One region of the Cronobacter universalis NCTC 9529 genome, then DNA from elsewhere that is predicted to be linked to it. Evidence: predicted binding sites of a transcription regulator. Region 1 holds the regulator's gene; the other holds the start of a gene.
The links. The regulator sigma-54, encoded in region 1, starts transcription at its own class of promoters, with help from an activator protein. The targets are predictions, from matches to a motif close to GTTGGCACANNTTTCGCTNT.
Positions count from the first base shown of each region.

Region 2: glnA (glutamate--ammonia ligase) is a predicted target of sigma-54. The motif match lies at 4,216-4,235, and genes of this name have one in related genera.

Region 1 is NZ_CP012257.1:436,530-447,741, forward strand. It holds gene elbB (isoprenoid biosynthesis glyoxalase ElbB) at 1-337, shown strand, start outside; gene mtgA (monofunctional biosynthetic peptidoglycan transglycosylase) at 334-1,059, shown strand; gene npr (PTS phosphocarrier protein NPr) at 1,071-1,343, opposite strand; gene rapZ (RNase adapter RapZ) at 1,340-2,194, opposite strand; gene ptsN (PTS IIA-like nitrogen regulatory protein PtsN) at 2,259-2,744, opposite strand; gene hpf (ribosome hibernation promoting factor) at 2,827-3,114, opposite strand; gene rpoN (RNA polymerase factor sigma-54) at 3,137-4,576, opposite strand; gene lptB (LPS export ABC transporter ATP-binding protein) at 4,673-5,398, opposite strand; gene lptA (lipopolysaccharide ABC transporter substrate-binding protein LptA) at 5,405-5,962, opposite strand; gene lptC (LPS export ABC transporter periplasmic protein LptC) at 5,931-6,506, opposite strand; gene kdsC (3-deoxy-manno-octulosonate-8-phosphatase KdsC) at 6,503-7,069, opposite strand; gene kdsD (arabinose-5-phosphate isomerase KdsD) at 7,085-8,071, opposite strand; gene AFK65_RS02050 (calcium/sodium antiporter) at 8,086-9,063, opposite strand; gene mlaF (phospholipid ABC transporter ATP-binding protein MlaF) at 9,297-10,112, shown strand; gene mlaE (lipid asymmetry maintenance ABC transporter permease subunit MlaE) at 10,120-10,902, shown strand; gene mlaD (outer membrane lipid asymmetry maintenance protein MlaD) at 10,906-11,212, shown strand, end outside.
Region 2 is NZ_CP012257.1:4,228,900-4,240,111, reverse strand. It holds gene glnG (nitrogen regulation protein NR(I)) at 52-1,461, opposite strand; gene glnL (nitrogen regulation protein NR(II)) at 1,470-2,519, opposite strand; gene glnA (glutamate--ammonia ligase) at 2,719-4,128, opposite strand; gene typA (ribosome-dependent GTPase TypA) at 4,507-6,330, shown strand; gene ompL (porin OmpL) at 6,415-7,101, opposite strand; gene AFK65_RS19580 (MFS transporter) at 7,176-8,606, opposite strand; gene AFK65_RS19575 (MFS transporter) at 8,655-10,049, opposite strand; gene AFK65_RS19570 (alpha-glucosidase) at 10,096-11,212, opposite strand, start outside.

The DNA of each region.
Region 1 (11,212 bases):
GCGGGGCAGCGAATGCGCCGTCGACCCGGCGCTTCTGACGCTGGCTAGGGCGATGCACGAAGCGGGTAAGCCGCTGGGCTTTATCTGTATCGCGCCCGCGATGCTGCCGAAAATTATCGCCGCGCCTCTGCGTCTGACTATCGGCACCGACATCGATACCGCCGAGCTGGTGGAAGAGATGGGCGGGGAACATGTGCCGTGCCCGGTGGACGATATTGTGGTCGATGAAGATAACAAAGTGCTGACCACGCCCGCCTATATGCTGGCGGAAAGCATCGACGAGGCGGCGGCAGGCATTGAGAAGCTGGTGGCGCGCCTGGTGGCGATGTGCGAATGAATAAAACGCGCGGTTCGCTGTTTGCGCGTCTGCGGCGGCTGGCGCTGCGCGCGGTTCTGGCGGTTCTCGGCGTCTGGGTAGCGGGTATTCTGCTGTTCAGCGTGATGCCGGTGCCGTTTTCGGCGGTTATGGTCGAGCGCCAGTTCTCCGCGTGGTTGAGCGGCGATTTTGGCTACGTGGCGCACTCCGACTGGGTAAGTATGGATGAGATTTCGCCCTGGATGGGGCTTGCGGTCATCGCGGCGGAAGATCAGACGTTCCCGGATCACTGGGGATTTGACGTGGCGGCGATCCAGAAAGCCGTCTCGCATAACGAGAACAGCCGCCGCATCCGCGGGGCGTCCACGCTGTCGCAGCAAACGGCCAAAAACCTGTTTTTATGGGACGGACGCAGCTGGCTGCGAAAAGGGCTGGAGGCGGGCTTAACGCTCGGTATCGAAACCGTCTGGAGCAAGCGCCGCATTCTGACGGTCTATCTGAATATCGCGGAATTCGGCGACGGCGTGTTTGGTGTGGAAGAGGCCTCACAGCGCTATTTCAACAAGCCCGCCAGCCGTCTGTCAGCGTCAGAAGCCGCGCTGCTGGCGGCAGTGCTGCCCAACCCGCTGCGCTATAAGGCGTCCGCGCCGTCAGGCTACGTGCGTGCGCGTCAGCAGTGGATTTTGCGCCAGATGCGCCAGCTCGGCGGTGAGTCGTTTATGGCGCAGCATAAGCTGCGCTGAGGACTGGGCGGTCAGTCTTCGTCAAAGCCTGCGTTAAACAGCGCGATCACGGCCGCCAGCGCTTCTTTTTCCTGCGGGCCGGTAGCTTCAATCTCAATGTGCCCGCCCTGGGCGGAATCCAGCATCAGCAGCGCGATCACGCTGCTGGCTTCCGCTTCTGTCCCGGCTTCATTACGCAGTAATACTTCCGCGTCAAAGCTCTGCACCAGCTCAAACAGCTTCATGGCCGGGCGGGCGTGCATCCCGAGCTTGTTGGTGATCTCAACGGTCTGTTTTACGGTCATGATTTGCGTTTTTCCAGCGTGCGATGGCGGGACTGAACGTTTTTACCGCGCGAGCGGAAGTAATCCGCCAGCTGTTCGGCGATATAGACAGAGCGGTGTTTACCGCCGGTGCAGCCAATCGCGACGGTGAGATAGCTGCGGTTGTTGGTTTCCAGCATCGGCAGCCAGAGTTCCAGGTAGCTGCGCGTCTGGTAGATGAAGTTATGCACTTCGGTATGGCGGTCGAGAAACGCCGCGACGGGCTTGTCGAGGCCGGTCATCGGGCGCAGTTTCGGGTCCCAGTGCGGGTTCGGCAGGAAGCGCACGTCGAAAACGTAATCGGCGTCGATAGGGATGCCGTGTTTAAAGCCGAAAGATTCAAACACCATTGTGAGTTCGCGCTCGCGCTTGCCGAGCAGCCGCGTGCGCAGCATCTCGGCCAGTTCATGCACCGACATTTCCGACGTATCGACGATAAGATCCGCACGCGATCGCAGCGGCTCCAGCAGATCGTTCTCTTCATCAATGGCGCTTTCCAGCGACAAATTTTTGCTGGAGAGCGGGTGCAGGCGACGCGTGTCGCTGTAGCGGCGGATAAGCGTGTTACGGTCGGCGTCGAGGAACAGCAGTTGCGGAGAGAACGCGTCCGGCAGGTTGTTCATCGCCTGCTCAAACACCTCCGGGGATTCCGGCATATTGCGAACGTCGATGCTCACCGCGGCGGATATCTGCCTTTCCGAAAGCGTGCGCGCCAGTTCAGGCAGCAGCACGACAGGCAGGTTATCGACGCAGTAGAACCCCATATCTTCCAGTGCACGCAGGGCGACCGATTTCCCTGACCCTGAACGTCCACTGACGATCATCAGAACCATCTGCTGTTTCTCCACACTTCAGACCGGGTAACCGGCGCCTCCTGGATTGTGCCTGTCGGCACGGTCATTCATTCTCTTCACTGGTTTCAGTGATTATCTGGTAGAGCTCTTCATCGCTTTGCGCGGCGCGCAGACGGCGACAAATCGTTTTGTCCGCCAGTCTTTTTGCCACCAGAGAGAGCGTATGCAGATGCGTTTTGGTTTGATCCGCCGGCACCAGCAGCGCAAAAAGTAAATCGACGGGCTGGTTATCAATGGCGTCGAAAGGGATAGGCGTTTCAAGCTGGACGAAAACGCCGACGGCGCGCAGCGTATCTTCTTCAAGCTTGCCGTGGGGAATAGCGATGCCGTTGCCGATCCCGGTACTGCCCATCCGCTCACGGGTGAGGATCGCTTCAAAGACGACCTGCGGCGGCAGGCTGAGCTGCTTTGCCGCCAGCTCGCTGATAATTTCCAGGGCGCGCTTTTTGCTCTGGCAGTGTACGCCGCTGCGGGTGCATTCCTGGTTTAAAACATTGCTCAATGGCAGAGCCGAATCATTATTCATCATAATTTCACCTAAGCGTTTTCTGGTGCGGCGGCTCGCCGCACGGGCCGCGAGCCGCCGATGTCCCAGCGCAACGCCCGGACAATTAATGTTGTTTCAGTTTATCTTTATGTTTAGTGAGCTGCCGCGCCAGTTTATCAATCAAACCGTCAATAGCGGCGTACATATCCTGCGCTTCCGAACTGGCATGCAGCTCCCCGCCGTTCACATGCAGGGTGGCGTCGGCGATTTGCGTCACCTTTTCCACCTTCAGCACAATATAGACCTGATTAATCCTTTCGAAATACTGCTCCAGCTTGGCGAACTTGGTATTAACGAAGTCGCGCAGCGCTTCAGTGATTTCGACGTTATGTCCTGTGATGTTGAGCTGCATAGTGTCTTCCTTATCGGTTGGGTCAGACCAGCTGTTTGCGCTGGTTTGACGGCGGTATGGATAAAGATTCTCGATACTTCGCAACGGTACGGCGGGCCACCATGATCCCCTGTTCTGACAGCATAGACGTAAGCTTGCTGTCGCTTAAGGGTTTCGCGGGGTTTTCCGCTGCAATCAACTTTTTCACCAGCGCGCGGATGGCCGTGGACGAGGCTTCGCCGCCGCCCTCGGTGTTTACGTGGCTTGAGAAAAAATACTTTAATTCAAAGATGCCGCGCGGGCTGTGCAGATATTTTTGCGTGGTGACGCGGGAGATAGTGGATTCATGCATCTCGACCGCCTGAGCAATATCGGCCAGCACCATCGGCTTCATATACTCTTCGCCCTGTTCAAAGAACGCCTGCTGCTGTTCGACGATGCAGCGGCTGACGCGCAGCAGCGTGTCGTTACGGCTCTCCAGGCTTTTGATAAGCCATTTGGCCTCCTGGAGATTGCTGCGGATGAACTGGCTGTCGGATTCATTGCGCGCGCTGCCGGACATGGCGGCGTACTGCTGATTGATTTTGAGCCGGGGAAGGCTGTCGGCGTTGAGCTCGACGGTCCAGCGGTCGTTATGCTTGCGCACCAGGACATCCGGGATGACATATTCCGGCTCGCCGGTCTGGATCGACTGTCCAGGGCGCGGATCGAGCGACTGAATAAGAGTCACGGCTTCTTTCAATACATCTTCTTTAAGGCGCGTGACGCGCATCAGGCTGCGGAAGTCATGATTGGCCAGCAAATCGAGATGATCGCTGACGATCTGGCGCGCCTGCGCCAGGAAGGGCGTTTCAGCGCTGAACTGCGAGAGCTGGATTAGCAGGCAGTCGCGCAGATCGCGGGCGGCGACGCCTACCGGATCGAAACGCTGAACGCGCTTAAGCACGGCTTCGATCTCTTCCAGACCAATGTCGTCATCGCTATTGCCCATGCCGTCGAGAATATCCTGCACCGTCACGGTGAGATAGCCGGTGTCGTCCACCGCGTCGACGATCGCCGTGGCGATGGCGCGATCGGTATCGGAAAACGGCGTCAGTTCCACCTGCCACATCAGGTAGTCCTGCAAGCTTTGGGTGGTTTCGCCCTGATAGACAGGCAATTCGTCGTCGATATAGTCAGTGCCGGTGCCCGACGGCGTGCCGGCGGTGTAGATCTCGTCCCAGCTGGCGTCAAGCGGCAGCTCGTCCGGCATCTCTTTTTGCTCCAGCGCTTCGGCGGTGTCCAGCCCTTCGCTGGTCTGCGTTTCCTGAGTGGCAATTTCGTCGTGAATGTCGGTTTGTTCAAGCAGGGGATTGCTCTCCAGCGCCTGTTGCAGCTCCTGTTGAAGCTCCAGCGTGGACAATTGCAACAAGCGGATGGCCTGCTGCAACTGCGGCGTCATGGCGAGCTGTTGGCTAAGCCTTAGTTGCAAACCTTGCTTCATATTCAGAGCAAAAATCCTCAGGTGTAAACGTCAAAAAGACCTGTTGCGGCAGGGTGCGCCGGGAAGCGCGCCGTTTCTGCCTGTTGCTCTACCCTATCAGAGTCTGAACTCTTCCCCAAGGTATACGCGTTTAACCTGTTCGTCCTGCAGGATATCTTCAGGCGTGCCGTGGGCGATAAGGTGGCCCTGGCTGACAATGTAAGCGCGTTCGCAGACCGCCAGCGTTTCACGCACGTTGTGGTCGGTAATCAGCACGCCGAGGCCGCTGTCGCGCAGATGCTCAATAATGCGCTTAATATCGATAACTGAAATCGGGTCGACGCCGGCGAACGGTTCATCAAGCAGGATAAATTTCGGGTTCGCGGCCAGCGCGCGGGCGATCTCGACGCGACGGCGCTCGCCACCGGAAAGCGACTGGCCGAGGCTATCGCGCAGATGGTCGATGTGAAACTCTTCCATCAGCTCTTTGGCGCGATCTTCGCGCTGCTCGGTGCTGAGATCGTCACGGATTTGCAGGACGGCCATCAGGTTGTCATAGACGCTCAGGCGGCGGAAAATCGACGCTTCCTGCGGCAGATAGCCGATGCCGCGACGCGCGCGGGCGTGCAGCGGCAGCAGGCTGATATCTTCATCATCAATGATGATGTCGCCCGCGTCGCGCTGAACGATACCCACGACCATATAAAACGTCGTGGTTTTGCCCGCGCCGTTCGGGCCAAGCAGGCCGACAATCTCGCCTGAGTTTACCGTCAGGCTGACATCTTCCACTACGCGGCGGCCTTTGTAGGCTTTCGCCAGGTGTTTCGCAATGAGTGTTGCCATAAGGGTTTAGTTACTCTTTTTCTGGGCTGGCGCCTGAGCGGCACCGTCTTTATTTTGCAGCTGCGACGGCACCAGCACGGTGGTGACGCGTTTACCTTTCTCGCTGAACGCCTGCATTTTCTGCTCTTTCACGAGATAGGTGATTTTGTCGCCTTTGATGTTGCTGTCGAGCTGTTCAAGGTAGGCGTTGCCGGTCAACACCACGAAATCGCTCTGCAGCTCGTAGTGCATCGTGGAGGCGTGGCCTTTCACCGGTTTGCCGTTGTCCTGCATCTGGTAGAACGTGGCCGGATTGCCGTAACCGTCAATCACCTCTTTGCCTTTATCACCGCTCGGGCGCGTCACGACGACTTTATCGGCGTTGATTTTAATCGTGCCCTGGGTCACCACGACGTTGCCGGTGAAGGTGACCACGTTGCCCTGCATATCCAGCGACTGCTGATCGGATTCAATATGGATAGGCTGTTCGGTATCGCCCGTCAGCGCGAACGCCGGGAAGCCTGCCGCCAGCAGCGTACTGGTCAGTACGAGATTAAGGCTGAGTTTGTTTATTCTGGATTTCATAAGAAGTTCTAACCTTTTCAATCAGCTCGGCATTTTTGCTGCGAAGGTTCCCGCGCATTTTCAGGCCGCTGGAATTAAAGCTGGTGCCGTAAAGAGTAACAAGCGTATCAGAGGTAACGTCCTGGGTGACCAGGTTGATCTCCGCCTTGTCGGTCGTAATTTTGCGTAACTGTGAATCTGGCGTCAGCGCGTTCACTTCCACATGACCGGTCAGATAGAGCATCCTGTCATTGGTCAGTTTGGCACGATCCGCCTTGACCGACCAGGTCGGCACTTTATTGGTATCGAAGGTGGTCATCACCGGCTGTGTAAACCAGGAAACGCCTTCTTCGGAGAAATATTCGACGTGCTGCGCGACCAGGCGGTAGTTCAGCGCGCCTTCCGGGCTATAGACAACGGTATTCGACTGCTCGCTCTGGTATGTCGGCTCATTGCTGTTTACCGTCGTCGGGCCGCTTTCATCCTGATCGGCCAGGTTAATGCCAATCAGCACCAGCGCGGCCAGCGCCAGCAGGATAATGACCCAGCGTCTGGTCTTACTCATATGGATTGCCCTATGGCCTCATCTAATTTGCCCTGCGCCAGCAGCAGGAGATCGCACACTTCGCGCACCGCGCCGCGTCCGCCTGCAATATGGGTGACGTAATCCGCTTTTGGCGTCAGCAACGGATGCGCATCCGCTACCGCGACGCTCAGCCCGACCTGCGCCATGACCGGCCAGTCAATTAAATCATCGCCCACATAGGCGACATTTTCTGGAGCAAGCGCCAGTTTTTCCAGCAGTTGCCGGTAAGCGATAAGCTTATCGGATTGTCCCTGGTAAAGATGCGTAATGCCGAGCGTCTCGCAGCGATCTTCCAGCAGCTTCGCTTTGCGCCCGGTGATAATCGCGACCTCAATGCCGGACGTCAGCGCGCAGCGAATACCGTAGCCGTCGCGTACGTTGAAGGCTTTCAGCTCTTCGCCGCTGTTGCCCATGTAAATCAGGCCGTCGGACATGACGCCGTCGACATCCAGGATCAGCAGGCGGATTTGCGCCGCCTGCGCAATGATCTGCGCGCTCACCGGCCCATAGCAGGTAGAGATGGCGCCATCAGGGTTACTCATTAAACCTTTCCTTTGTTACACCACGCCTGCGCGCAGCAAATCATGCATATGTATCACACCGCGCAACTGGTCGCCATCAGCCACCATGACGGAAGTAATATGGCGCGACTGCATCAGGTTAAGCGCATCGACCGCGAGCGTCCCCGGACGCACCCGAATGCCGCCTGGCGTCATCACGTCGACAATCTTCATCTGATGCAGATCGCCGCCCATATCAAAGACGCGGCGCAAGTCGCCATCGGTAAAGACGCCGTCGATTTTCATCAGGTCATCGCAAATGACCGTCATGCCAAGATTCTTGCGGGTGATTTCCAGAAGCGCGTCGCGCAGAGAGGCCTCTTTGCTGACGTGCGGAATTTCATCGCCGGTGTGCATGATGTCGTTAACCCGCAGCAGCAGCTTGCGCCCGAGCGCGCCGCCCGGATGCGAAAGCGCGAAATCTTCAGGCGTAAAGCCGCGCGCTTTTAGCAGCGCGACGGCGAGCGCATCGCCCATAACCAGCGTCGCGGTGGTGCTGGTGGTCGGCGCCAGGCCGAGCGGGCAGGCTTCCTGCGGTACTTTTATGCACAGATGGATATCCGCCGCTTTGGCCATCGCGCTCTCCGGACGGCCTGTCACGCAGATAAGCTGCACCTGAAGCCGTTTGAGCACCGGGATCAGCGCCAGGATTTCGTTGGACTCGCCGGAGTTGGAGATCGCAATCACGATATCCTGCGGGCTCACCATGCCTAAATCGCCGTGGCTCGCCTCCGCCGGATGCACGAAGAACGATGGCGTGCCGGTGCTGGCGAACGTGGCCGCCATTTTTTTACCGATGTGCCCCGATTTGCCCATGCCCATCACCACGACTTTGCCGCGGCAGTAGAACATGCTTTCGCAGGCGCGGGCAAAGTCGGCGTTAATGTATTGATCCAGCTGTTCCAGGCCTGCGCGCTCAATAGTCAGGACATCTTTCCCGGCCTGTTCAAAGTCAAAACCTGGCGGTAAATCTAGTTGCGACATAATGCGATTCCGATTCATCCAACAAGACGCGGCGACGCCCAGAACAGCATCACCATCCAAACGAGAAACCCACATAATAATCCGGCGCCGGTTTTTTTACCGAGATACCGCTCAGGACGCCAGCACAGCATCACGAAAATAACGCTGACCAGCAGCATGACGCCGTAATCGCGGGTGAAGGCCAGCGGATCGAAATGACCAGGCGCCAGCAGCGCGGGCAGGCCAGGAACAATAGCCAGATTGTAAACATTGGAGCCGATAATATTGCCGATGGCGATATCGTCTTCGCCTTTGCGCGCGCCCGCGATGGCGGTGGCCAGTTCCGGCAGGCTGGTGCCGATAGCGATGGCGGTCAGGCCGACGGTCAGCTCGCTGATGGCGAAACCGTGGGCCAGCACGGTGGCGTTATCCACCACCATGCGCGTCGCCATCGGCATAATAATGAGCGCCACGCCAAGCCAGAGAAACGCGACCGAGCGTCCGCCTTCGCGCGGCAATTCGGCGAGCTGCTCGCGCGTCAGGCTGTCGTTGCCCTGACGCTCCGCGTGGCGGGCCAGGCGGATGATAAACCATAAATAGGCGGCGGCGATGAGCAATAGCCAGATGCCTTCGGCGCGGGTGAGTTCGCCATCCCACAGCACCAGGCCCGCCAGCGCGCTGACAATCAGCATGGCGGAGAGCTCGCGACGCAGCATGGAGGAGTGCGCCGCCAGGGGGCGCAGCAGCGCCGTTAAGCCCGCTATCAGCAAAATATTGGTGATATTCGAACCAATCGCCGTGCCGACGGCGAGACTGGTTTCGCCATGCAGCGCGGCGGCGACGGAAACCATAATTTCAGGCAGAGAGGTGCCGATACCGACCACGGTAATGCCAATCAGCAACGGCGGCACGCCCAGGCTGCGGCAGAGTAGCGAGGCGGCGAAAACCAGACGATCGGCGCTATAGACCACCAATAGCAAACCAATAATCAACAGCGCCGTAGCTAAAAGCATGCAAAGTCCTTTCTTCGGGTATAATCGCCGGTCCACTGTGCCTGAGTTGCTGGCCGCGCATACGGATCTTTGAGGAACGAAGTAAACTCTTAATTTTGACCAGATGCGCGCCAAAAGTAAAACAAATGCCAGCTTTCGCTAACCTCATACGGGGATATTCTGTAAAAATAACCCCTTTGCGGTGTCGACTGGCGCCATTATGAACAACTCTGCGAACCTTAAAGGATGCGTTGATGAGCCAGATCGGTGAGACATTGATTGACGTGCGTGGCGTAAGCTTTACGCGCGGCAACCGATCTATTTTTGACAATATCTCGCTTACCGTCCCGCGCGGTAAGGTAACGGCCATTATGGGGCCGTCAGGGATCGGTAAAACCACGCTGCTGCGCCTGATCGGCGGGCAGATTGCGCCAGACCGCGGAGAAATCCTGTTCGACGGCGAAAATATTCCCGCCATGTCCCGCTCGCGGCTTTATGAAGTACGCAAGCGCATGAGCATGCTGTTTCAGTCCGGCGCGCTGTTTACCGATCTGAACGTGTTTGAAAACGTCGCTTACCCGCTGCGCGAACATACCCGTCTGCCGGAACCGCTATTGCGTAGCACCGTCATGATGAAGCTGGAAGCCGTAGGGCTGCGCGGGGCGGCGAAACTGATGCCCTCTGAACTCTCGGGCGGTATGGCGCGTCGCGCCGCGCTGGCGCGCGCGATTGCGCTGGAGCCGGACCTTATCATGTTCGACGAGCCGTTCGTCGGCCAGGACCCTATCACTATGGGCGTGCTGGTGAAGCTCATTTCCGAGCTGAACAGCGCGCTCGGTGTGACCTGCGTGGTGGTGTCGCATGACGTGCCGGAAGTATTAAGCATCGCGGATTATGCGTATATCGTCGCCGACAAACGGATTGTCGCGCAGGGCAGCGCCCAGGCGCTGCAAGAGAATACCGATCCGCGCGTGCGCCAGTTCCTTGACGGCATCGCCGACGGGCCGGTGCCTTTCCGCTATCCCGCCGGGGATTACCACCACGATCTGATTTCGCCAACAGGGAGTTAGTCTGCTCATGCTGTTAAATTTACTGGCGTCGATGGGGCAACGCGGGCTTAAATTCAGCGCCTCCTTCGGCCGCGCCGGGCTGATGTTATTCAATGCCATCGTCGGCAAGCCGGAGTTTCGCAAACACGGCCCGCTGCTGGTGCGCCAGCTCTATCATGTGGGCGTCCTGTCGATGATCATTATCATCGTCTCCGGGCTGTTTATCGGGATGGTGCTGGGCCTGCAGGGGTATCTGGTGCTGACCACCTACAGCGCGGAAACGAGCCTCGGCATGCTGGTGGCGCTGTCGCTGCTGCGCGAGTTGGGGCCGGTCGTCGCCGCGCTGCTGTTCGCGGGCCGCGCCGGTTCGGCGCTGACGGCGGAAATCGGGCTGATGAAGGCGACTGAACAGCTCTCCAGCATGGAAATGATGGCGGTCGACCCGCTGCGCCGTGTGATTTCGCCGCGCTTCTGGGCGGGCGTTATCTCGCTGCCGCTGCTCACGGTCATTTTTGTGGCGGTGGGCGTCTGGGGCGGTTCTCTGGTTGGCGTGAACTGGAAAGGCATCGATGCCGGGTTTTTCTGGTCCGCCATGCAGGACGCCGTCGACTGGCGTATGGACCTGATTAACTGTTTGATTAAAAGCGTGGTGTTTGCCATCACGGTGACCTGGATTGCGCTCTTTAACGGTTACGACGCGATCCCGACGTCTGCCGGGATCAGCCGGGCAACTACACGTACCGTTGTGCACGCATCACTGGCCGTGCTTGGCCTTGATTTTGTGCTTACCGCATTGATGTTTGGGAACTAACGCATGCAAACGAAGAAATTTGAGATTTGGGTTGGCGCTTTTATGCTGGTGGCGCTGCTGGCCGCACTGTTCATTTGTCTGAAAGTGGCGGATGTCACTTCGCTGCGGGCCGAACCGACATACCGGCTCTATGCCACCTTTGATAATATCGGCGGCCTGAAACCGCATTCGCCGGTACGTATTGGCGGCGTGGTGATCGGCCGCGTTTCCGACATTACGCTGGATCCGAAAACCTACCTGCCGCGCGTCGCGATGGATATCGAACAGCGCTACGATCATATTCCCGATACCAGCTCGCTGGCGATTCGTA
Region 2 (11,212 bases), 510 kb from region 1:
AAAATTAGAGCAATTTGCGGGCGGCAGCGTTTTTTTACACCGCCCTGCCGCTTACTCCATTCCCAGCTCTTTTAGCTTGCGCGTCAGGGTGTTCCGCCCCCAGCCCAGCAGGCGCGCGGCCTCCTGTTTATGTCCCTGCGTGTGCCGTAGCGCCGTGGTTAAAAGCGTACGCTCCATCTCCGGTTGCGCTTCGGAAAGCAGGTTTTGATGACCGGAACGCAGCGCCCTGTCGGCCCACTGCGCGAGCAGCGTTGCCCAGCTCTCCGGCAGCGCCTGCGACGGCGCGTCCGGCACGCTGGTTTCAAACAGCTCGGCCGGCAGATCCTGAATCAGCACTTCCTGGCCTGCGGCCATGACGGTGAGCCAGCGACAGGTGTTTTCCAGCTGGCGCACGTTGCCAGGCCACGCGAGACGCGTCAGCGCGGCTTCCGTCTCCGGGTGCAGTAGTTTGGCTTCCACACCCAGCTCGCGCGCCGCCACCTGCAGGAAATGGCGCGCCAGACGCGGGATATCCTCGCGGCGCTCGCGCAGCGGCGGCAGATGCACGCGGATCACGTTCAGGCGATGAAATAAATCTTCGCGGAATTTCCCTTCCTGGACGCGCAGCTCCAGGTTCTGGTGCGTCGCCGCGATAATACGCACGTCCACTTTCACCGGCGCATAGCCGCCGACGCGGTAAAACTGACCGTCCGCCAGTACGCGCAGCAGGCGGGTCTGCACATCCAGCGGCATGTCGCCAATTTCATCAAGAAACAGCGTGCCGCCGTCGGCCTGTTCGAAACGGCCCTGGCGAATCTGGTTCGCGCCGGTGAACGCGCCTTTTTCGTGTCCGAACAGCTCCGATTCGATAAGGTCTTTGGGAATGGCCGCCATATTCAGCGCGATAAACGGCGCTTTAACGCGCGGGCTGTGGCGGTGCAGCGCATGCGCCACCAGCTCTTTACCGGTGCCCGATTCGCCGTTAATCAGCACGCTGATGGAGGAGCGGGAGAGGCGGCCGATTATACGAAACACATCCTGCATCGCCGGCGCTTCGCCGATGATGTCGGTCGTCGGGCCGAAAACCTGCGCGCTGCGCGGCTGTTGCTGTTCCTGATAGTGGCTGATGGCGCGCTCGACCAGCGCCACCGCCTCGTCGATATCAAACGGTTTCGGCAGATAATCAAACGCGCCCTGTTGATAGGCGCTGACGGCGGCGTCGAGATCGGAATGCGCGGTCATAATGATGACCGGAAGCATCGGATGACGCTGTTTGATCTGTTTTAACAGCGTCAGGCCGTCCATGCCCGGCATACGAATATCGGACAGCAGCACGTCCGGGGTTTTAGTGCTCAGCGCGTCCAGCACCTCGTGACCGCTCTCAAAGGTGGTGCAGCTTAAGCCTGCTCCGGTGAGCGCGCGCTCAAGCACCCAGCGAATGGAGCTATCGTCATCGACGATCCAGACAATCCCTCGTTGCATAATCACCTCTATTTCCGAATAGGCAGGAAGACCGAGAACTCGGTATGGCCTGGCCAACTGTTAAATTCGATTTTTCCCGAATGCTGATCGATAAGATTTCGGGCGATGGAAAGCCCCAGCCCGGTGCCGCCTTCGCGGCCGCTGACCATCGGGTAAAACAGCGTATCCTGCAGATGCGCCGGAATGCCCGGCCCGTTGTCTTCCACGTCGATACGGGCGGCCAGACGGTAACGTACGCCGTGCAGCGTCAACTGAAACGCGGTGCGGGTGCGCAGCGTGATCTCGCCGCCTTCCTCGCCCAGCGCCTGGAGCGCGTTACGCACGATATTCAGCAGTACCTGTTCTATCTGGTCCGGGTCGTGGGTAAATTCCGGCAGGCTCGGATCGTAGTCGCGCACCAGCGTGACGTTTTCCGGCAGCTCCATAGAGACCAGCTTCACGACCCGCTCGGCCACTTTATGGATGCTTTCGGTGACGTGCATGCCCGGCTGCTGCGGCCCTAACAGGCGGTCCACCAGGTTACGCAGGCGGTCGGCCTGTTCAATAATGACTTTGGTATATTCCGTCAGCGACGGGTCGGGCAGGGCGCGGCTCAGCAGCTGCGCTGCGCCTCGCAGGCCGCCGAGCGGATTTTTGATTTCATGCGCCAGGCCGCGTACCAGGTCGCGCGCGGCGACTTGCTGGGCATGCTGGAGCTGCTCCTGGCTTAAACGTCGCTGATTATCCATCGGGGCCATCTCCAGCAGGATCAGGCCATCCGGCAGACGTTGCGCCGTCAGGGAAAGAATGTGCGAGCGGCCATCTATTACCAGCGTCACTTCGTTATCGGTAAATCCCTGGCCCGCGTTCAGGCTCTCCTGCATCAGGCTGATATTCAGGGAAAAATAACTCAGCAGCTCCGGTAAGGGCGTGCCGTAAAGCTTACGTGAGCTTTGCGCGAGCAACTGCTGCGCCGCCGGGTTGGCGTAATGCACCGCCAGCTCGTCGTCGACCAGTAAAATGCTATTGATTAATGCATTAAGGATCTGCCCAGCATCGGGCAGCGTGCCTGTTGCCATCCAGCAGTCCCCCAGGGTTTGCACCAATTTAGTGCATTATAGCGTTTTAACGCGAAAAAGACCGTTAAAACCGGTATCGGGCGGTGAAAAAAGCCCATCCGAAGATGGGCTAAAGTTTCCACGGCAACAAAAAAACATTCGCGGATTTCACGCAGTGGCGACAACCTGAAATCCGCTGGCTATCAACATCAATAAATCATTACACGCTGTAGTAGAGTTCGAACTCTACCGGGTGCGGCGTCATGCGAACGCGATCGTTCTCTTCGATACGCAGCGCGATGTAAGCGTCAATCGCATCGTCAGTGAACACGCCGCCTGCGGTCAGGAACTCGCGGTCTGCGTCCAGCGCCTGCAGGGCTTCTTCCAGAGAGCCGGCAACCTGCGGGATCTCTTTCGCTTCTTCCGGCGGCAGGTCATACAGGTTTTTGTCCATCGCTTCGCCCGGGTGGATCTTGTTCTTGATGCCGTCGAGACCGGCCATCAGCAGGGCAGCGAAGCACAGGTACGGGTTAGCCGCCGGGTCCGGGAAGCGCACTTCGATACGACGCGCTTTCGGAGACGCAACCACCGGGATACGGATAGACGCAGAGCGGTTACGCGCCGAGTAAGCCAGCATCACCGGCGCTTCGTAGCCCGGAACCAGACGCTTGTAAGAGTTGGTGGTCGGGTTAGACAGGGCGTTAATGGCTTTCGCGTGTTTGATTACGCCGCCGATGTAGTACAGCGCCTGCTCAGACAGACCCGCGTATTTATCGCCAGAGAACAGGTTGGTGCCGTTCTTGGACAGGGACATGTGGCAGTGCATACCGGAGCCGTTATCGCCGAACATCGGTTTCGGCATGAAGGTTGCGGTTTTGCCGAAGCGGTGCGCGACGTTATGCACGACATATTTGTAGATCTGAATTTCGTCCGCTTTCTTGGTCATGGTGTTGAAGCGGGTCGCCACTTCGTTCTGACCGGCGGTGGCCACTTCGTGGTGGTGCGCTTCAACGACCAGGCCCATCTCTTCCATGGTCAGACACATCACAGAACGGATGTCCTGAGAAGAGTCAACCGGCGGAACCGGGAAATAACCGCCTTTCACGCCCGGACGGTGGCCTTTGTTGCCGCCTTCGTATTTGGTGGAGGAGTTCCACGCGCCTTCGATGTCGTCAATCGCGACATGGGAGCCGGAGATGGAGCTGCCGAAGCGGATGTCGTCAAACAGGAAGAACTCAGGTTCCGGCCCGAACAGTACGGTGTCCGCGATGCCGGTGGAGCGCAGGTATTCTTCTGCGCGCTTGGCGATGGAGCGCGGGTCGCGATCGTAGCCCTGCATGGTGCCCGGCTCGAGGATGTCGCAACGAATAATCAGGGTCGGTTCTTCGTAGAACGGGTCAATGACAGCGGTGGAGGCGTCCGGCATCAGCACCATGTCAGATTCATTGATGCCTTTCCAGCCACCGATGGAAGAGCCATCGAACATTTTACCTTCTTCGAAGAAGTCGGCGTTCACCTGGTGGGCTGGGATGGTGACGTGCTGTTCTTTACCTTTAGTATCAGTGAAGCGCAGATCCACAAACTTCACTTCATGTTCATTCAGCATCGTCAGAACGTGTTCAGCGGACATACTTAACTCTCCCGGATTTGTCATTGTCGTCGTGGTAACGAGGTATTCAGTACTTATTAAAATTGGCGTTGCCGCCCTGTAATCTTTAAAGCGAAATCTGTGCCAACTTTCAAATTCCCCCAAAAAGGCGCTATGATGCGCGTCATAGTGCAAAAGGGCTGCACCACAATGGAGAGATTGCACCAATATAGTGCCTGTGTGTAAAAAACAAGCACTGTGTTGGTGCAATTTACGTTTAATAGCCCTTTTACCGCTGCGTGAAAAGGATCACAAAGCCTGGCGACAACACTTGTTTGCGTCAGATGATTGTGATCCTGTTTAGTCCTTCGATTAATACGTGTACAATAACGCGCTATTTCTAATGCCTGAGGCAAAGTTGTGATCGAAAAATTGCGTAACATCGCCATCATTGCGCACGTTGACCATGGTAAAACGACCCTGGTTGACAAGCTGCTGCAGCAATCCGGTACGTTCGACGAACGTGCTGAAACTCAAGAGCGCGTGATGGACTCCAACGATTTGGAGAAAGAGCGTGGGATTACCATCCTCGCGAAAAACACCGCGATCAAATGGAATGATTACCGTATCAATATCGTTGATACCCCAGGGCACGCCGACTTCGGTGGTGAAGTTGAACGTGTAATGTCCATGGTTGATTCCGTGCTGCTGGTGGTTGACGCATTTGACGGCCCCATGCCGCAAACGCGCTTCGTGACCAAGAAAGCATTTGCCCATGGCCTGAAACCTATCGTGGTTATCAACAAAGTTGACCGTCCGGGCGCGCGTCCTGACTGGGTTGTGGATCAGGTGTTCGACCTGTTCGTCAACCTCGACGCGACCGACGAGCAGCTGGACTTCCCTATCGTTTACGCGTCCGCGCTGAACGGTATCGCGGGTCTGGATCACGAAGACATGGCTGAAGACATGACCCCGCTGTATCAGGCGATTGTCGACCATGTACCGGCGCCGGACGTCGATCTTGACGGCCCGCTGCAGATGCAGATCTCCCAGCTGGACTACAACAACTACGTTGGCGTCATCGGCATCGGCCGTATCAAACGCGGTAAAGTGAAGCCGAACCAGCAGGTCACTATCATTGATAGCGAAGGCAAAACCCGTAACGGTAAAGTCGGTAAAGTACTGGGCCACCTGGGCCTGGAGCGTATCGATACCGATCTGGCGGAAGCGGGCGATATCATCGCTATCACCGGTCTTGGCGAGCTGAACATCTCCGACACCATCTGCGATCCGCAGAATGTCGAAGCGCTGCCGGCCCTGTCCGTTGACGAACCGACCGTTTCTATGTACTTCAACGTCAACACCTCTCCGTTCTGCGGTAAAGAAGGTAAATACGTTACCTCTCGTCAGATCCTTGACCGTCTGAACAAAGAGCTGGTGCACAACGTGGCGCTGCGCGTTGAAGAGACCGAAGACGCTGACGCGTTCCGCGTTTCTGGCCGTGGCGAACTGCACCTGTCTGTTCTTATCGAGAACATGCGTCGTGAAGGTTTCGAACTGGCGGTTTCCCGTCCGAAAGTTATCTTCCGCGAAATCGACGGCCGTAAACAAGAGCCGTTCGAGAACGTGACGCTGGACGTTGAAGAACAGCATCAGGGTTCTGTGATGCAGGCGCTGGGCGAGCGTAAAGGCGACCTGAAAAACATGAATCCGGACGGCAAAGGCCGCGTACGTCTCGACTACGTGATCCCAAGCCGTGGCCTGATCGGCTTCCGTTCCGAGTTCATGACCATGACCTCCGGTACCGGTCTGCTGTACTCCACCTTCAGCCACTATGACGATATTCGTCCGGGCGAAGTGGGCCAGCGTAACAACGGCGTCCTGATCTCCAACGGTCAGGGTAAAGCGGTCGCGTTCGCGCTGTTCGGTCTGCAGGATCGCGGCAAGCTGTTCCTAGGTCACGGTGCGGAAGTCTATGAAGGCCAGATCATCGGTATTCACAGCCGTTCTAACGACCTGACGGTAAACTGCCTGACCGGTAAGAAACTGACCAACATGCGCGCGTCCGGTACGGACGAAGCGACGGTTCTGGTTCCGCCTATCAAGATGACCCTGGAGCAGGCGCTCGAGTTCATCGATGACGACGAACTGGTCGAAGTTACCCCGCTGTCCGTACGTATCCGTAAACGTCACCTGACGGAAAACGAACGTAAACGTGCTATGCGCGGTGCGAAAGAAGAGTAATACGGTGCGTCCGTAAACCGGGCAGGCGTTCCCGCCGCCCGGTATGAATAAAAAGCCGCTGAAGATTCAGCGGCTTTTTTTATGTCAGAACGAATACCGTAACCCGAGACGGAGTCGGTACTGCTCACGGTGATAGTCGTTCCAGCGGTCCAGCCACTGCAACTCGGCATAGGGCAGCCAGTGCTGATCGAGCTTATAGCGAAAGCCGTTGGTGATTTCCCAGTGGTGGTCTTTGCCGTTTTTACTGTGGTAATCATTCACCCGCTGAAAGAAGTGCGGCTCAAACGTATACGCAAGTTTATCCGTGACGTTAAAATTCCAGTAATTAGCGAATTCATGCGTGTCGTTTTTATCCCTCTGCCCGTTAAAATCCGGCGTGTCGTAATTATTGTGGTTATAGCGATAGCGGACCGTCAGATTAAACCAGGGCGTAAATTTATAGTTAGTGTCTAAATAGAGCGCGCCGCCGGAGCCGTCGATACTGTCATTAATCAGTCCGCCGGGCTGGAACGTCAGGTTTTCTGTTGGTTTAAATAACGGATACCAGCCTTCGATTTCATTGTAGCTGTGCTTGATCTCGTCCCATTTCCCCACATTGTAGGCGTTGGTGGCCATCAGACCGGCGCCCATATCAAAGTTATAGCCCGCGCGCAGAATAACCTCGTGCAATTCCGAGGCGGTGTTATACGCTTCACGGGTTTCGACATAGGCACCCGCGAAAGCCGCGCAGGGCACAGACGAACAGAGCAGTGCGGTTGCGATTCTCTTCATAGTATTTCCCTATAACAGGTACAGAAAGGCCGCCCCCTCTGTAAACAGAAGGGGAGGAGCGAAGATGGTTATCGTTATAACGTGACGGCTGAGGCTTTATTGTCGGCGCTGACTTCCGGGGCGGCGGCGACATATTTCTTCCGCCTGGCGATTTCCTCAATAATAAAGGCGAAGCGCTGTTCATTGAGCTTATAAAACAGCCCCATCGTGACGGCCGCGATAATCGCCAGCCCGCAGGGCCAGAGGAAAATCAGCTGGCGCAGGCCATCAAGCGTCGCAGGCGTTTGCAGCGCATTCGGCACATAGCCAATCTCCGTGAGCATAATGCCGGGCAGAAACCCCGCCAGCGCCGCGGAAATCTTGCGGGAGAAGGTATAGCCGGTATAGACCGATCCTTCGGCGCGGATGCCGGTTTTCCATTCGCCGTAATCCACGGTATCCGGCACCAGCGCCCAGTTCAGGCTATTCACAAACGCGGTACCGAAAAACGCCATGCAGGAAAACAGCACAAAACTGAGTGATGTCGCGCCCCAGACGTAATTGAAAATATCGCCGAGCGCCCAGAGCGTCAGCCCGCCGAGATAAACCTGTTTTTTGCCAAAACGCTTCACCGCGCCCGGCACCATAAACACGCCTACCAGAATGCAGCCCATGCTGAAAAAGCCCATCCACGACAACAGATGCAAATCGTTTAGCACGTACTGCGTGTAGTAGACCTGAATGGCGAGCTTGATGTTAAACGCCGCCAGCGTGCAGAGATTGGCGATGCACAGCACCAGCAGCGGCGGGTTCCGGAAAATCGCGCAGAACGATTTCAGCATGCCGGGCTTATGCCCGGCGGGCACCACTTCCACGTAACGCTCGCGCACGCCGCGGTAGCAGAAGAACATGCTGATAAGCCCGACTACGGCGAAAATCAGCGCCGCCGTCAGGTAGCCCTGCGACGGGCGCGCGGTAAAGAGCGACTGGATCGGCATAAAGCCGACGGTACAGAGCAGCAGCCCGAGCGTCGCGCCGCCCTGGCGCCACGCGGCGAGATGCGCGCGCTCCTGCGGATTTTTAGTGATGGCGGGCACCATCGCGCCATATGAGCAGTTCATCAGGCTGTAAAACAGGCCGAACAGCATAAACAGCACTGTGGCGAGCACGGTTTTCATGGTCAGCGGCAGATCGTTTGCCACAAATTGCGCCGTCGCCACCAGCGCCACCGGGAAGGAAGCGAAAAGAATAAACGGCCGGAATTTGCCCCGTGGGCCAGGCGCGCGGCGTGAGTCCACCAGCACGCCGGTCAGCATATCGGTCAGCGCCGTGAAAAACTTCGCCACCAGAAAAATCACGCCGCCGTAAAAGGCCGGCAGGTGAAGCTCATCGGTATAAAATTTCAGAAGGTAGAGCGTCCCGATGCACAGCATCAGGTTGGAGCCAAAATCGCCCATGCCGTAAGAAAACTTCTCCCGCAGGCTCAGCCGCAGCGTCAGCGGGTCCTGCCTGGTGAATGCCGTCATAGCCGTTCCTCAAAGCGAGGGCCCGCGCAGGCGCGGGCACCGTGATGGTTACGCGCCAGGCGAAAACGCCCGCTTGCGGTTTTCCAGTTCATCCACAATCCGCACGTACATCTTCTCGTTAAGGTTGTAGAAAAAGCCCATCGCGACGATCGTCACCACCGCCAGCACGCACGGCCAGATGAAAATCAGCTCGCGCAGGCCTTCGGTCGTGGCGGCCGACTGTACGACGTTCGGCACATAGCCGATTTGCGTCAGCATCATGCCGGGGAAAAATCCGGCCAGCGCCTGGGAGACTTTGCGAAAGAAGGTGAAGCCGGTATAGACCGTGCCTTCTGAGCGCACGCCGGTGCGCCACTCGCCATACTCCACCGTGTCGGAGACCAGCGCCCAGTTCAGGCTGTTCACAAACGCGGAGCCGAAAAACGCGAGGCAGGAGAACGCCACAAAGCTCACCGAACCGCTGCCGAAGGCATAATTGAGAACGTCGCCCGCCGCCCAGATCAGCAGCCCGCCGATATAGACTTTCTTCTTACCAAAGCGCCGCACCGCGCCCGGCATCAGGAAGACGCCGATAAAAATGCAGCCCATGCTGAAGAAGCCCATGTACGAGAGCAGAATCGGATCGTTCAGCACGTACTGGGTGTAATAGACCTGAATGGCGAGCTTGATGTTAAACGCGCCGAGCGTGCAGAGATTGGCGATGCACAGTACGAACAGCGGTCGGTTACCCGCGATGGCGCGAAACGACGCCAGCAGCCCCGGCTTGTGCGCCGGGCTGGTGGCCGCGGCTTCCACATACCGCTCGCGCGTACCCGCGTAGCACCACCACATAAAGAGCAGGCCGAAGAGCGAAAACAGCGTGGCGGCGAAGATATAGCTCAGCTGCGGGTTACCTTCGATAAGATTCATCACCGGCACAAAACCGACGGTACAGAGCAGCAGGCCAAGCGTCGCGCCGCCCTGACGCCACGCGGCAAGCGACGCGCGCTCATCCGGGTTTTTTGTAATGGCGGGCACCATCGCGCCATACGAGCAATTCATCATGCTGAAAAATAGCCCATAGAGCATAAATAGCACCGTCGCCATCACGGCTTTGCCGGTTATCTCAAACGGCGTGCCGACGAAATTCGCGATAGCGAGTAGCGTCACCGGAAAGGCGGCGTAGAGCACGAAAGGCCGGAACTTGCCCTTCGGCCCGATCCGGCGGCGCGAATCGAGCATGATGCCGGTGCCCATGTCGGTAAACGCCGTAAAAAACTTGGCAATCAGGAAGATAATGCCGCCATAAGTCCCCGGCAGCCCCAGTACATCGGTATAGAACTTCAGCAGATACAGCGTGCCGATATCCAGCAGGATATTGGAGCCCAGATCGCCCATTCCATAGGCGATCTTTTCCTTCAGTGGCAACCGCGCGGTAGTCGGTTCGGTAGCGATCTGACTCATTATTTTTCTCCTTTTGCCCGCGCGCTATGGTCGCGGGCGAGTCTTATCAGAGGTGGCGCAGCGTGGCGAAAAGGGACTGCCATTCGCTGCCCTCGCGGTAGAACACCGGCGGTTTGCCGAGCGGCGCATCCACCGTAATGTCGCCGCCGCCGTGCGTTTCGCCGGTCCAGACGTTTACCCAGCGATCATCCGGCAGCCACAGCGTCCAGTCCTGGCGTCCTTCCTCATACACCGGCGCCACCAGAAGATCGCGGCCAAACAGATACTGATATTTCAGCGTGTAGGCGCGGGGCTGGTCCTCATAGTGCAAAAACAGCGGGCGCATCACCGGCAGGCCGGTGCGGGCGTTCTGCGCCACCGCCTGTTTGATATAGGGTTTGAGCGTGGTGAAAATTGTCGTCATGCGGGCGAAATGCGCGATGGTTTCCGCGTCGCCGTCGAATTGCCAGTTATCGCCGGGGCGGTTGCCTTCATGGGTGCGCATCATCGGCGTAAAGGCGCTGAAATCGCACCAGCGTAGCAGTAACTCTTTGCTGCGTTTCATTTCAAACAGCGTGGTGTAACCGCCGATATCGCTGTGGTGCAGGCCGTGCCCGGACATCGCCAGCGACAGCGCGGCGGGGATCACCGAGGCGAGCCCGTCGTCGAGACTCCAGTCGACGTTCTGATCGCCTGCCCACATCATCGTGGAGTATTTCTGGCTACCGGTATAACCGGCGCGCATAAAGAACAGCACCTCGCCGAGTTTGCCGGTCTCCTCAAGCGCCTCGTAGTTGCATTTCGCCCACAGCGCAGGCCAGGCGTTATGCATAATTTCCGCGCTGACGCCGTTATGCAGGTGCGTGTCGGTCGGCAGATACTCGCCAAAGTCGGCCATCCAGCCGCCGCAACCCAGTTCGATCAGCTGTTTTTTAATGACTTCTTTATACCAGGCGTACGCTTCCGGGTTGGTCAGGTCGACGACGCCCGCGTAGAACTCGCCAAACTCGACGTGATACTCCTTGCCTGCGGCATCTTTTGTCAGATAACCACGCGCCGCCGCCTCTTCGCACAGGTCGCGATCGCTTGCCACATACGGGTTGATATAAGCGAGAAACTGCACGCCTTCGCGTTTCCACTGCGCGATGCGTGTATCGAGTTGCGGGTAGAGGTCGCGGTTCCAT